DNA from 3 places in the Alcanivorax borkumensis SK2 genome. Region 3 is predicted to be linked to each of the others. Evidence: predicted binding sites of a transcription regulator. Region 3 holds the regulator's gene; each other region holds the start of a gene.
The links. The regulator FNR, encoded in region 3, switches genes on or off when oxygen is low (the NO sensors DNR and NnrR bind a similar motif). The targets are predictions, from matches to a motif close to TTGATNTANATCAA.

Region 1 (4,907 bases), 240 kb from region 3:
GCGTACGTAGGCCATCTGCAGAGCAGTTTTTTCATCGGTGGTCACCACGTCACCCAGTTTGTGTTCGATCCGGTCCAGGAAGTCATGCTCAAGGCCATACTGGATAATGGCATCGGCGTCGTCAGTGGCGAGCGCGGCGCAATCACTGTAGGGCGCCTGTTTAAGCAGAGAGATGTAGAGGTTGAGTTGTTGGCGAAGTTGAGCCACATCCATGGTGTGCTTGGGTGATGCAAGTAACGCTAGGCTGAGCAAGTTAACCGGATTGGCCACTGCGGCTGCGTTGATGGATTCCACCACTTCTTGGCCCAGCTCTGCGACTGCATGTTTAAACCAGGCTGGGTTTTCCCCGGGGGCGATCGTTTCATTGCGCCATTTTGGATTGTGCCCGTCCAGATAGTCCACCAGCTTAATAGGCTCCCCAAAATTCAGGTGCACCTGGCCAAAGTGGCTACGCAGTACAGACAGTGACTTCATCAAGCCGCCCACCGATTCTTTTTGCTTTTTTTTGCCGTGCAGTTCGCCGATATAGGAGCCAGCTTCAATCACTTTTTCGTAGCCCACATAGACAGGCACAAAGGCAATCGGCTTGCGCGAATCGCGCAGGAAGCTGCGTACGGTCATGGCCAGCATGCCGGTGCGGGGCTTAAGCATGCGACCACTGCGGCTGCGACCTCCTTCTACAAAATATTCAATGGAAAAGCCGCGTGTGGTAATCGTGTGCAAGTATTCGCTGAATACGGCGGCGTATAGTGGGTTGCCACGGAAGCTGCGACGCATGAAGAAAGCGCCACCACGGCGCAGGACCGTTCCCACGATCGGCAGGTTCAGGTTAATACCCGCGGCAATATGCGGTGGAACCAAGCCGTTACGGAACATCACAAAGGACAGCAGCAGGTAATCTATGTGGCTACGGTGGCAGGGCACATAGATAACTTCGTGATCGCCGGCGACCTTGGTCAGGTTGTCCATATTGTAGAGGCGAATGCCTCCGTATAGGCGGTTCCATAACCAGTTTAAAAACAACTCAAGGGTTCGGATCACGGTGTGAGAATAGTCTGCTGCAATTTCCATGGCATAAGCGCGGGCCTTGGCTTCCAGCTTTTCTTCACTAAGGTCTTGCCGTTTCGCTTCAGCGCTAATGACTTCACGCACCGAGATGGAATCCACCACAGTGTTAGTCAGGGTACGCCTGTGCGACAGATCTGGCCCGATGGCGGCTTCCTGTTGGCGGCGGAAATGGACCCGCAGGATGCGTGATGCTTTGCGAACGGCTTGATCGTCAGTCTGGCACTGGTCGACTAGGGTACGTAGTGACAGGGGCTGACTAAACTGAACGTAGAGCTGCCGTCCCTGAGTAATGATGATGAAGAATTTCTTGATGAAACCGGCGGGCGACCAGTTATCGGAGAACAGGATGCGCCACATTGAGTTCTCTTTTTCCGGCCGACGGCCCCAGAACACAGATACCGGCACCAGCTGAACATCCGCGTCGGGGTTAGCGCGCAGGACTGCGACCAGTTTTTCCAGACGGGGTGGTGAGACTGCGCGCCGCTGACGGCGGTTACCTATTTGCCGACGGTACAGCTGGAAATAGCTATGGTGAAGGTGCGTCTTGCCCAGCGTTAACCCTCGCAAGGCAGAGGAAAGCCCTAGTTGTCGGGCACTTTGGTCTGCCACGGCGGCATCCGCGGCCGAGCGGTCACTGAGCACATACACCACCGGTGTGTTGGCGGCGAGTTGGAGTTCCTTGGGGTCTGAAGGAAGTGCATTAGCGCGGGTGCACAAGCGTAAAAATATACGTATCAGGAAGAAACCTAGTCGGTCCAGGCCAAGCCAAGGTGTCATAGTCGGTTACAATTAACGAATGGGAGCTAAGTGTATCGAAAGCCCAGAGTCCGGAACACTAGCGGATATTTCAATTTGTTTCAGAAATGCTGCGCTTGGTATGCTGAAGGCTGACTCCTTCACGTTGAAGAGGTTCGCCATGATTAGACCTGCTATTATTGTGGGAATTCTTCCTGTTCATGGATAGCGCAAAGGAGCTTCCGGTGTCGACACCTCAATCCGGTATTTTTGACCGCAGTTATGCCCACCATCTGTTCTTCGAATTCAGCCTTGGTAGTGGCTTTGAGCTGGAGGCATTACGCGCCGCTCTGCGAGAGATTGTTGTACTGAAAAGTGAGAAAACCCCGGTTTTGTTGGCTTTCGGACCAGATCTTTGGGCCTGTTTTGATTCCCGTTTCAGCTTCTCCGCGTTTTCCCTAGAGGGACATATCCCGGCCACCCAGGGGGATTTATGGGTGTGGGTTCAGGCTAAAGAGTCTGGCGATCTATTCGATACTGCCATGCAGGTGCGCAAGGCGGTGGGTGATTTACTTGCAACTCAGCTTGAGTTGACGGCCTTTGTGTACCACGACATGCGAGACCTAACAGGGTTCGTGGATGGCATTGGTAACCCCACCGGCGAAAAGGCAGAAAAGGCTGCTTTTATTGCTGAACCTCACCCCGGTGCGGGGGGGAGCTGGGTGCTGACCCAGAAATGGATTCACGACTTGGACAAGTTTAACCAGTTACCGGTTAGTGAGCAGGAGAATGTGTTTGGCCGGACCAAAGAAGATGCTGTGGAGTTTGATGATGAGCGCATGCCCACGGATGCCCACGTTGGACGCGTTGATGTGGACCGTGACGGTGTAGCGCAAAAAATGTGGCGTCGCTCGGTTCCCTATGGCGACAGTGGCCAGCATGGTCTGTATTTTTTGGCATTTTGTTGCGAGTTGGACCGTTACGACTTTTTGCTACGCCGTATGTATGGCATTGCTGATGATTCAGTGAAAGATCGTCTACTGGACTTTACCCGTCCGGTGATGGGGTCCTGGTGGTATGCGCCGTCACAAGATTGGCTGGAGGCGCTCTGATCCAGCGATAGCTTGGGAAGTATTCTGTTGAAGAGCCACTAAGGGAGCCGCTAAGAGTGGCATTGTAGATGTATTATCAGCCTTCCACGCTGGTTCGCTCCCTAGGCTAAGGGAATAAGATAAAGAGCGGCACATTGGGGGCGCACGCCGAGTGCGCAAAGCGCTGTTCTAAGGCGTGTCTAAGGGCAATGGCCGTGAGCCTACCCCGCCGTTCCTGCCGCGTGAAAATAGGGCGCGGAGATGTTAGTCCTTTTCGCTCTGTGTGGTGTCTTTATTACCAGCATCAAGCCAGATAAACAGGGCGAAACATCCCGCGAAGATTAGAATGCCTGCAATCACAGCGATGCCTGCTAAAACCACGGTATCCATATACATAGAAAATCCTCCCTTAACCTGTCTGGCTAGCGTGACAGATTCAGAGAGGAACAATGTGATTCAGATCAATAGGCCCGCTTGCGCGGGCCCCTCCGCGACCGTTTAGTCGCCGGTTTTCCAGCCAGTGAACATTTTCTTCACCAAGAAGGGGGTAAGCTTGAGCGAAGCGCTCAGCCACTGGCCGACCCCGGAAGGGAAGACGAAGAGCAAGGCATTCTTGATACCGTTATAGGTGGCCTGATCAAACGGGTACCAGAAGATATTGCGTTTGGACGGCAAAGTATCCCAGTTCACTACTTTCGCCTGGGTCATTTCTTCCAAACCTTCCGGACCGTGGGTACGGCCAATGCCCGATTCTTTCCAGCCGCCCCAGGGGGTTTCAGACAAGCCGTGGCTGTAGAGGTGATCATTGAGGGTGGTAACACCCGTCTGCAGCTGTGCGGCGATGGCACGGCCACGTTTGTTATCTTTAGTCCAGACTGAAGAGGTCAGGGCCAGATTTGAATCATTGGCTTTGCGAATGGCCTCTTCTTCATTGGCTACACGCTGCACGGCGATTAAGGGGCCGAAGGTTTCATCACACATGGTGAGCATGTCATCGGTGACCTGGGTGAGCAGAGTGGCAGGGAAGAAGAAGCCGTTTTCCACATTACCCACAGGGCGGGACTGGGCTTCAATGCGAGCGCCTTTGGCCAGTGCGTCTTCCACATGCTGCTGAACCGTACGCAGTTGGCCTGCGGTAGTTAGGCTGCCGATATCCACATCAAAACCGTTGCAACCAATGCCGTGGCGCAGCTGACGGGTTTTCTTGGCCAGCAGATCCACGAACTGATCGTATACGGCATCCACCACATAAACACGCTCCACCCCGCCACAGCTTTGCCCTGCATTTTGGTAGCCGCCCCATGCGGCACCGTTGGTGGCTCTCTCCAGATCTGCATCTTCGAGCACCAGCATCGGATCGTTACCGCCTAGCTCCAGTGAGACGGGAGTCAGCGTTTTAGCTGCTTGAGCCATCAACGTTTTGCCTGCGGCGACCGAGCCGGTAAAGAACAGCTTATCGATGCCATTATCGAAAAAGCCGGTAGCGACCTTTGAACCAGAGCCGACAATGTGCTGAAACAGGCCTTCAGGAAGTTCGCCAGCGGCGACGATTTGCTCAATGGCCCGGCCTACTGCAGGGGTGGCTGCAGCCACTTTTAGCATAATGCCGTTACCGGCCATCAAGGCCATGACGATTTCGCCAAAAGGAATCGATAGGGGGTAGTTCCAAGGGCTGATAATACCTACTACGCCTAACGGTACCCGTAACATATGGGTGCGTTTGTTAAAGAATAAGATGCTGCCTACAGGGCGGTTACGCTCTTTCAGGTAATGCTCAGCATTTTTTGCATACCATTTGCAGGCCAGTGCACAGGGTAATACTTCCGTCGCCAAGGCATCAGTGAGTGTTTTGCCGTTGCTTTCGCTGATGGTACGGGCCAGATCATCGGCGCGGTCGACAATGTAGCTGCGCATCATCTGAATATGGCGAGCCCTTTCCTTAAAAGACTTGGTCGCCCAAATAGCTTGCGCTTGCCGGGCTTTGTCCAGCATTTGTGGCAACGCATCCAGATT
Region 2 (4,907 bases), 800 kb from region 3:
TCAGAAGTGAGGGCGGCGCCGGTGTAGCGAAAGCGCGGGGCGAAGTTGGCCGTCACTGTGCCGGATGCTTGGCCGTAGGACACTCCGAGCAAAGCAAAGCCCAGCAGAATGAAGGTGTCTTGCATGACCGGGCTACCGCCCATTAGCAGTGGGGTGAGAAGGCTGAATACGCCAATCATGGCGGCCAGGGCGCCCACGGTGGTGCGTTTGCCGATGCGGGCGGCGATCCAGCCGGAGCAGATGGTGGCGATGATGCCCACGAAGCCACCCAATACTTGTACGGTGAGCACTTCGGCGGTGGTCTGGCTGCCCTGGAAGGCAATCCATGACAGTGGAAAAATGGTTACCACATGAAATAGCGCATAGCTGGCCAAGGCGGCAAAGGAGCCGATAAAAATATTGTGGCCCTCCTCTCGCACCATCTCGCTGGTGCGAATGGGTTCCAGTTCACTTTCCTGCATGGCTTCGGTGTATTCCTCGCCTAGCACCAAGCGCAGCCGCGCGAATAGGGCGACCACGTTGATGGCGAATGCCACGAAGAACGGATAACGCCAACCCCAGCTCATGAAATCCGCAGCGCTCAGGCTGTTATAAAGATACAGGAACAGGGCGCTGGCGATCACGAAGCCAAGGGGGGCGCCCAGCTGGCCAATCATGGTGTACCAGCTGCGGCTTTCTTTGGGGGCGTTTAGGGCCAGTAATGAAGGGAGGCCATCCCAGGAACCGCCGAAGGCGATCCCTTGCATCATCCGAAACAGGGCCAGCAGCACGATGGCATGGCCGCCGAGTTGTTCATAACCGGGCAGGAAGGCAATGCCCGCAGTGGCTGTGCCGAGAAGGAAGAGGGCGGTGGTGAGTTTGATGCCGCGGCCCCACTGTCGCTGGATCCACATGAACAGGGCGGTACCAAAGGGCCGTGCCACAAAGGCCAGCGCAAACACCATGAAGGCATAGAGCATTCCTTGCAGCTGACCGGTAAACGGGAAGAACAGCTGAGGAAAGATCAGCACGGAGGCGATGCCGTAGACAAAAAAGTCGAAATACTCGGAGGTACGGCCGATGACCACACCCACGGCGATTTCGTTTGGGGCCACGGAGCTGTGGCCGGGTTTGCTCGGCATCGAAGCCGAAGAGGTCTGAGACATGTTTTGCGCTCTTCACCAGAGTTGTTGTTAGGGCTCGGAATAACGGTTTGCATGTTTTGAGCAATGTTGAGTGGGAAAACCGTTATTAAAAGGCTCCTTTGTGCATTGATTTCCATCAAGAATATTTAGACTTTAAGCCTATGGGACAAAATGTCCAATACCGGCTACTGATGCCCTTGGATAGAGTCCCGGCTACTTAAAAGCCAACCAGAAGATTCGCCAATGCAATTATTCAAATACTTGCGTGGAGCGTCGTTGACGTTGCTTGTCACCGCCTTGCTTGCGGGTTGCGACGCAGTCGTGATGTCCCCCTCTGGTGACGTGGCCGTGCAACAACGGGATCTGCTTGTGTGGGCCACGGTCTTGATGCTGCTTGTCATTGTGCCGGTGATCGTGCTGACGTTGTGGTTTGCTTGGCATTACCGGGAAGCCAACACGAAAGCCAACTACAAACCCGATTGGAACCATTCCACCGTGCTGGAACTGGTGATCTGGTCTGTTCCCCTCATGATTATCATCGCGCTGGGCGCCATGACCTGGGTGAGTACCCATAAGTTAGACCCCTACCGTCCGCTGGACCGCATTGATGCGCACACACCGGTGCCGGCGACGCTGGAGCCGCTCACCGTGGAAGTGGTGGCGCTGGATTGGAAGTGGTTGTTTATCTATCCGGAGCAGGGAATTGCCACCGTCAATGAATTGGCGGCGCCGGTGAATCATCCTATTCGCTTCAAGATTACCGCCTCTACCATGATGAATTCTTTCTTTATTCCGGCCATGGCCGGGCAGATCTATGCCATGGCAGGCATGGAAACAAAGCTACACGGGGTGATCAACGAGCCGGGTGTCTATAAAGGCTTTTCGGCTAACTACAGTGGCGCGGGTTACTCACAGATGAAGTTTGATTTCCACGGGTTAAGCGAAGAGGACTTCGATGACTGGGTGGCGAAGGTGAAGGCCAGCGAGGGAAATCTGAGCCGTGATGAATACCTGCAACTGGAAGCGCCGAGTATTGATGAACCGGTGAGCTATTACGGTGAAGTGGATCCAACACTTTACTACGGCATTTTTAATCGCTGTGTAGAGCCAGGCCAAGTCTGTATGGAAGACATGATGTACCACGCAGGGATGAATAAGCATGCAGGGCATCACGCTGATGCCAAGGCTAACCATGAAGGTCATCAAGATCACGAAGGTAATGCCGGCCACCCGCACCATGGAGGCCACCATGAATAAATTTTTCCTGATCGCAAACGCAGTAGGTGCCGCCCATGTTTGAGAACCTGGATCTGATCAAACTGATCTTTGGTCGCCTTACCTGGGAGGCAATCCCCTTCCATGATCCGATCATCCTCAGCACCTTTGCCATGGTGGCGCTGGGGGGAGTCGCGGTGCTGGCGGCGCTGACGCGCTATAAGCTGTGGGGCTACCTGTGGAATGAATGGTTCACTACCATCGACCACAAGAAAATCGGCATCATGTACATCATCCTTGGCTTGGTAATGCTGCTGCGCGGCTTCGCTGATGCGATCATGATGCGCCTTCATCAAGCGATGGCCTTTGGTGATGCCACCGGCTATCTGCCGCCTCACCACTACGATCAGATCTTCACCGCCCATGGCGTGATCATGATTTTTTTCGTGGCCATGCCACTGGTGACCGGGATCATGAATTATCTGATTCCGTTGCAAATCGGCACCCGCGATGTGGCTTTCCCGTTTCTGAATAATTTCAGTTTTTGGATGACTACCGGTGGTGCTGTACTGCTGATGGTGTCTCTGTTTGTGGGTGAGTTTGCTAAGACGGGTTGGCTGGCCTATCCGCCGTTATCGGGCATTTTGCAGAGCCCTGGGGTGGGGGTGGACTACTACATCTGGGCGTTGCAGATTGCCGGGGTGGGGACGCTGTTATCCGGGGTTAACCTGTTGGTGACCATCGTCAAGATGCGGGCCCCGGGCATGAGCCTGATGAAGATGCCGGTGTTCACCTGGACCTCCCTGTGCACCAATATCTTGATTGTGGCGGCGTTCCCGGTACTCACTGCAGTGCTGGCCATGCTGTCGATGGATCGCTACCTGGACACGGCTTTCTTCACCAATGATCTTGGTGGCAACGCCATGATGTATGTGAATTTGATCTGGATCTGGGGGCACCCCGAGGTGTACATCCTGATTTTGCCGGTGTTCGGTATTTTCTCGGAGATCGTGTCTACCTATAGCCGCAAGCCGCTGTTCGGTTACACCTCTATGGTTTATGCGACCGTGGTAATTACCGTGCTGTCGTACTTGGTGTGGCTGCACCATTTCTTCACCATGGGGTCGGGGGCCAGTGTGAATTCGTTCTTCGGTATTACCACGATGATTATCTCGATACCGACCGGTGCGAAGATATTCAACTGGTTGTTCACCATGTTCCGTGGCCGGATCAGGTTCGACGTGCCCATGCTATGGACCTTGGGCTTTATGGTGACCTTTGTTATTGGTGGCATGACTGGGGTGCTGCTGGCGGTGCCGCCGGTGGATTTCGTGCTGCATAACAGCCTGTTTCTGATTGCCCACTTCCATAACGTGATTATTGGCGGGGTGCTGTTCGGCCTGTTCGCGGGTATCACTTATTGGTTCCCCAAAGCCACCGGTTACAAGCTGGATGAATTCTGGGGCAAGATGTCCTTCTGGTTCTGGCTGATTGGTTTCTACTTCGCCTTTATGCCGTTGTACGTACTCGGTTTGATGGGCGTAACCCGTCGTGTCAGCCACTTTGAAGATATGTCCTTGCAGATCTGGTTTCAGATAGCCGCCTTTGGTGCGGTGTTGATCGCCGTGGGGATCGCGTCTTTCATCATTCAGCTGGTGGTGAGCTTTATGCGCCGCGAGTCACTCAAGGACGAAACCGGAGATCCATGGGATGGCCGCACCCTAGAGTGGTCCACCTCGTCACCTCCCCCTCCCTACAACTTTGCGTTCACTCCGCGAGTGCATCAGTTAGACGCTTGGTGGCAGATGAAACAGCATGGCTTCCAGCGTCCTGAGTCCGGCTTTATTGCGATTCATATGCCCAAGGGCACCTGGGCGGGCATTGTGCTCTCGGGTATCAGTGTTGCCATCGGCTTTGCCATGATTTGGCACATGTGGCTGCTGGCTGGCGTATCTTTTGTGGCGCTGATCGGCACAGTGATCTATCACACCTTCAATTACGACCGGGAGTACTACATTCCGGCGGAAGAAATAGAGCGGATTGAAGCAGAACGTACACGGGTGCTTGCCAATGTCTGATAACACCATGACGGCTAACGCGAACAGCACGCACGATGGCCAGCTGGAGTTTCTGGTAAAGGGGGATCATCACCCCCAGAACGGAACCTTGCTGGGTTTCTGGATCTACCTGATGAGCGACTGTCTGATCTTCGCTTGTCTGTTTGCGACCTACGGGGTGCTCAGCCGCAGCTATGCGGGTGGGCCCACAGGCATGGAGCTGTTTGACCTGAGCCTGATTGCCGTCAATACCTCATTGTTATTGGTATCGTCTATCACCTATGGCTTCGCCATGCTGCAGATGCAGGCAAACAGGGTGAAGGGCACCATGTTCTGGTTGGCCGTTACCGGCCTGCTGGGCTTGGGCTTTTTAAGCTTGGAATTGTATGAGTTCCATCATCTGATCCACGTGGGTGCCGGCCCGCAAACCAGTGGTTTCTGGACGGCCTTCTTTGCGTTGGTGGGCACTCACGGTTTGCATGTGTTCTTCGGCATCGTGTGGCTGGTGACG
Region 3 (4,907 bases):
TTGGCAGGGGCCCTGGGAGGGCTGTTCCTGGGCCAACTTCCCGGTCCATCTATGTCAGTGGGGCTTATCTTGTCTGGTGTACTAATGCTTCTTTTAAGCGCCTATTTGCTTGGAAAAGGGGCGTTCCTGCAGCGTATTGAGAAAATAGGCCAGCGCCTTTGGCGCAGCTTGCAGCCCATTACTCGCAAGCTCATGCCCATAGATCATCCAGTAAAAGCACTCATGTTGGGGTCCTTATGGGGTTTTTTACCTTGCGGTCTTATCTACACGGCCTTGGCACTTGCAGCCACGGGGGGAACGGCTGTTGCGGGTGCTTTAGTGATGCTCTGTTTTGGTGTTATTACCGTCGTACCTGTTGCTATTACTGGTGTTCTTGCCTCCCAGCTACAGCGATTTCGTAAAGGCGCTTGGCCAATGATTGCCAGTGCTCTGACTTTCTGTCTCGCGTTAGTGTTTTTCTGGCAGGCCTGGCTCATGGCCCAACATGGACATAGCGGTCATTCTGGTCATTCTATGCCCGGCCCAAGCACAGAGGCCGGCGCTTCAGAGCATCATCACGATCATCATTTACACCCTTGATCTGAATCAAACTCTGCGCCCGCAACAAGAGGATAATCACCGCCAAGACAAGGTTATGTGAGCACAGGAGCCGCCCATGGTTAGCTGGAACAAAGCACTGATTCGTGAGCATGGCGGGCCCGGTCCACGCTACACCTCTTACCCGCCCGCTCCGAGCTTTCATTCAGGCATTGCTGAGGAGGACTTCTGGCAAGCTATGGATGAGGGCAATGCGGCGCGGCGGCCACTGTCGTTGTACATCCACATCCCTTTTTGTGGCAGTGTTTGCTACTACTGCGCGTGTAACCGCATCATTACTGCCAACAAGGCGCGCTCGGCAGACTACCTACGTTTACTGAAGCAGGAAATTCAACGCAAGGCCGTGCACGTGGACTCCCGTCGCCCCGTTACCCAGATGCACTGGGGCGGTGGCACCCCCACCTTTTTGGATGATGGCCAGCTAACTGAGCTGGTGTATGACCTGGCCCGCCACTTTAACCTTCGTGATGATGAACGCAGTGACTACGCTATCGAAATTGATCCGCGCACGGTGGATCAATCCCGCTTGGGCTTGCTACGAGGCCTAGGCTTCAACCGTGTTAGTTTGGGTGTACAGGATCTAGACCCTCGCGTGCAAAAGGCGGTCAATCGTGTGCAGCCCTATGAGCTGATCCGTGACACCATGGAATGGAGCCGCGATTTCGGTTTTCGCTCTATTAACACCGACTTGATTTACGGACTTCCTTGGCAATCGGAGTCCAGCTTAGCGCGTACTCTGGAGCAACTGCTAACTCTTCGTCCGGACCGCATCTCCCTTTATAATTACGCCCACCTGCCGGAGCGTTTCAAAATTCAGCGTCAGATTCAAGAGCACGCGCTACCGGATCCGGAAGAGAAGCTGAATATGTTGACCCGAGCGGGAAAAATGCTTAATGAGCAAGGCTATCGGTATATTGGCATGGACCATTTCGCACTGGAAAACGATAGCTTATCCATCGCGCAAGAAAATGGTCTGTTGCACCGTAATTTTCAGGGGTACACCCTCCATGGGGATGCAGATTTACTGGGCTTGGGCGTCAGCGCCATCAGCCAGATCGGTAACCTCTACGCTCAGAATCACAAGGCCTTGGACGATTGGCAAACGAGCCTTGAAGACCGCATTTTGCCAATCGAAAAAGGCTTTATGCTCAATCGCGACGACCAGATTCGTCGCGCGTTAATTATTCAATTACTCTGTGATTTATCCGTTGACATGCTTCAGTTTGGTGACACATGGGGCATCAATTTTGCGGATTATTTCGTCGATGCACTTACAGAGTGGTTAACGTTTGAGGCGCAAGGACTGGTAACGGTTGAGAATGACCGATTGTTCATTACCGAAACTGGGCGCTTGGTGAGCCGTGCATTGGTAATGCCTTTTGACCGTTACACCCAAAGGGAGCAAAGAACCCGATTTAGCCGGATTATTTAACCTTTATTCTACTATTTGCACCCTATACTCTAAGGGTGATGCTTTGCGCAGCGATCAACCGGAGTCAAACCGTGTCCCATCAAGTTTCCTGCAACGACTGCAGCCTCAGCCCAATTTGCCTGCCCTTAGCGGTAGCGCCAGCCCAGCTCGACCAGTTGGATCGAATTATTCACCGCGGACGGCCCTTAAAGCGGGGCGAACATCTTTTTCGCGCCACTGATGGGTTTTCCTCCGTTTACGCCGTGCGTTCTGGCGCCCTGAAGACCTATGTGGTCAGCGATGAGGGCGAGGAGCAAGTCACAGGCTTTTATCTGCCCGGCGAAGTGTTGGGTATGGATGGCATTAGCACAGCCCATCATGTCTCCAATGCAAAGGCCTTAGAAACGGCCACTGTTTGTGAAATTCCTTTCGCACAACTGGAGACCCTATCCCAGCAAATTCCGTCATTGCAGCACCATTTTTTCCGTCTGATGAGCAATGAAATTCGCTCGGACCGGGAACTGCACATGCTGCTCGGCAAAAAAAATGCCGACGATCGCGTAGCCTCCTTACTGCTATCGCTTTCTGCAAGGCATCAACGCCGTGGGCTAAGTGACAATATTTTTCGGCTTCCGATGTCTCGATATGATATCGCTAATTATCTTGGCATGGCCGTGGAAACCGTGAGCCGTATCTTTACTCGCTTCCAGCAACAACAGTGGCTGCGCGTCGATGGCCGGGAAATTGAAATTCTTGATCGTGGCAGCCTGTGTGGCCAGAACCATGACCCTGCGATGGAGTTACTACTATGACCGCCCCTATTGTTGCCATCCTTGATCGTGATCTGAAAGCAGACCAGCCTGCGCTGAGCAAAGCTCAGGTAATTGCGGCAGCCTCCCAGGCGCCCCTCCATGTCATCGTGAATGCCTATTCTTCTGCCATGGTTAGGGCTGTGGGTCTGGATACGGAGCGCCGAAAGGCCGCGAAGCAGCAAATTCATGATGCTTGGCACAAACGGATCACCCAGCTGCTAGGACAAGAGCGTGCTGAGATCAGCGTGCTGTGGGAAAAAGACAGCATGGACGGTTTACGCAAGGCCATTGTGGCCCAAAAGCCATCGTTGGCTGTCGTCCACACCAGTGACGACAGCGCCCTACGCCGCCACCTATTCACGCCCCGCGATTGGCAATTAATTCGTAAGGCGCCTTGCTCTGTGTTGTGTGTACACAGCCGCCAATGGAACAAACCACCGCGAATCTTGGCCGCTCTAGATCCAGGCACCGGGGAGGCCTTAGACGACAAGCTGTCTATTCATGTTCTTGACTGCGCTCGTCGATACTCCACCCTGCTCGGTGCGGACCTCACTGCCTGCCATGTGCTCGACGAAATGGATGAGGGCTTAATCATGGTGGCCGGTGAAGCCATTCCTGATTACACCGCCAGTATGGAAAAAGTGCGCAGCTTCCATCGGGATAACTTTTTCCAGTTTGGCGCTACCCAGGGCCTGGATAAGCAGCAGATGTGTACGCTCAGTGGTCCGATCGCACAAACCTTGGCCAGCCACTGTGAGCAAAATGATGTGGATCTAATGGTGCTGGGTACAGTACACCGTAATTTGCCCGAAAGGTTGTTGCTTGGTTCAACGGCAGAGTCGGTGATTACCAAGGCGAATGCGGATGTTTTGGTGGTAAAACCAGATGGATTTCAGTCCCCCTGGATTGATTAACAGTAGCAAATCAAGAGAGGCTAACGTTATGTCTGACAAGAAGGATTTTACTGCGCGTGCTCGTCAGCAACTTGAAGACTGGGATTATCAGCTCGATCGCCTAACGGCACGACTGAATGATTTGCGTGATGAGTGGCGTGAAGATGCCAAGGAAAAGATTGCTGAAATGAAGCATCGCCGTAAAGAATTTGAAAACAAGCTAGAGCGGTTGGAGTCCCATAGCGATGATGCTTGGGATGATATCAAGACAGGACTAGAGCTTGCTTGGGATGGACTTAAAACAGGCTTTCTTGCCGCCAAAAATGAATTTGACGAGAATAAGAAAGATTGACGTTGATCGGTGCCGCAAGCCTCGCTTGTGGCACCATCTGAAGCCCTACCCCTACCCTTGCTCTGGCCGTCGGAATACGGGCCTTAATGCAGTGGATTGCGCCTCACAGTAACAATAACCGGCCACATCAAACTGGGTTAACTTTGCCGGATCCTTAAGGCCTTTCTTGATAATCCAGGCGGCCATTAAGCCCCGCGCTTTCTTGGCGTAAAAACTGATAATCTTATAGTTACCATTTTTTTCATCTTGGAATACTGGCTCAATGATTGTGCCAGCAACCGCTTTCTTTTTTACTGCCTTAAAGTACTCGTTGGATGCCAAATTCACTAACACATCAGTTTTGGCGTCTTTCATATCTTTGTTGAGCAATTCGGTAATGGTGTTGCCCCAAAAGGCATAGAGGTCCTTGCCACGCTCATTATCAAGCTTTGTGCCCATTTCTAGACGGTAGGCTTGCATTAGATCTAGCGGTCGAAGCACACCGTAAAGTCCAGATAACATTCGAAAACGCTGCTGCGCCTCGCTAAGCTGATGATCATTGAATGATTCAATGTCTAGACCTGTGTAAACGTCACCCTTGAACGCAAACGCCGCTGGCCGGGCATTTTTTTTGTTGAAGGGCCTCTCCCACAAGGAAAAGCGTTCTGCGTTAAGATGGGCAATTTTGTCACTAACCCCCATCAGGCTGCTGATATCTGCTGGAGAAAGCTGCCGCGCGCGCGCTATCAACGCCTCGCTATCATCAAGTAAGCGGGGTTGCGTGGTTTTTAATGCCGGTAATTCGCTTTCGTAATCAAGCGTTTTGGCCGGTGAGACAACAATCAACATGCCCTTCTCCTTTA

Region 1: the regulator FNR is predicted to act here: its motif matches at 3,346-3,359, upstream of ccoM (cytochrome c oxidase subunit CcoM).
Region 2: the regulator FNR is predicted to act here: its motif matches at 1,251-1,264, upstream of cyoA (ubiquinol oxidase subunit II).

The regions. Positions count from the first base shown of each region.
Region 1 is NC_008260.1:1,284,356-1,289,262, forward strand. It holds gene plsB (glycerol-3-phosphate 1-O-acyltransferase PlsB) at 1-1,845, opposite strand, end outside; gene ABO_RS05855 (Dyp-type peroxidase) at 2,025-2,915, shown strand; gene ccoM (cytochrome c oxidase subunit CcoM) at 3,159-3,284, opposite strand; gene ABO_RS05860 (aldehyde dehydrogenase family protein) at 3,393-4,907, opposite strand, start outside.
Region 2 is NC_008260.1:2,321,971-2,326,877, reverse strand. It holds gene ABO_RS10480 (MFS transporter) at 1-1,145, opposite strand, end outside; gene cyoA (ubiquinol oxidase subunit II) at 1,368-2,381, shown strand; gene cyoB (cytochrome o ubiquinol oxidase subunit I) at 2,417-4,417, shown strand; gene cyoC (cytochrome o ubiquinol oxidase subunit III) at 4,410-4,907, shown strand, end outside.
Region 3 is NC_008260.1:1,519,630-1,524,536, reverse strand. It holds gene ABO_RS06950 (sulfite exporter TauE/SafE family protein) at 1-579, shown strand, start outside; gene hemN (oxygen-independent coproporphyrinogen III oxidase) at 656-2,029, shown strand; gene fnr (fumarate/nitrate reduction transcriptional regulator Fnr) at 2,068-2,820, shown strand; gene ABO_RS06935 (universal stress protein) at 2,817-3,734, shown strand; gene ABO_RS06930 (hypothetical protein) at 3,763-4,065, shown strand; gene yaaA (peroxide stress protein YaaA) at 4,117-4,893, opposite strand.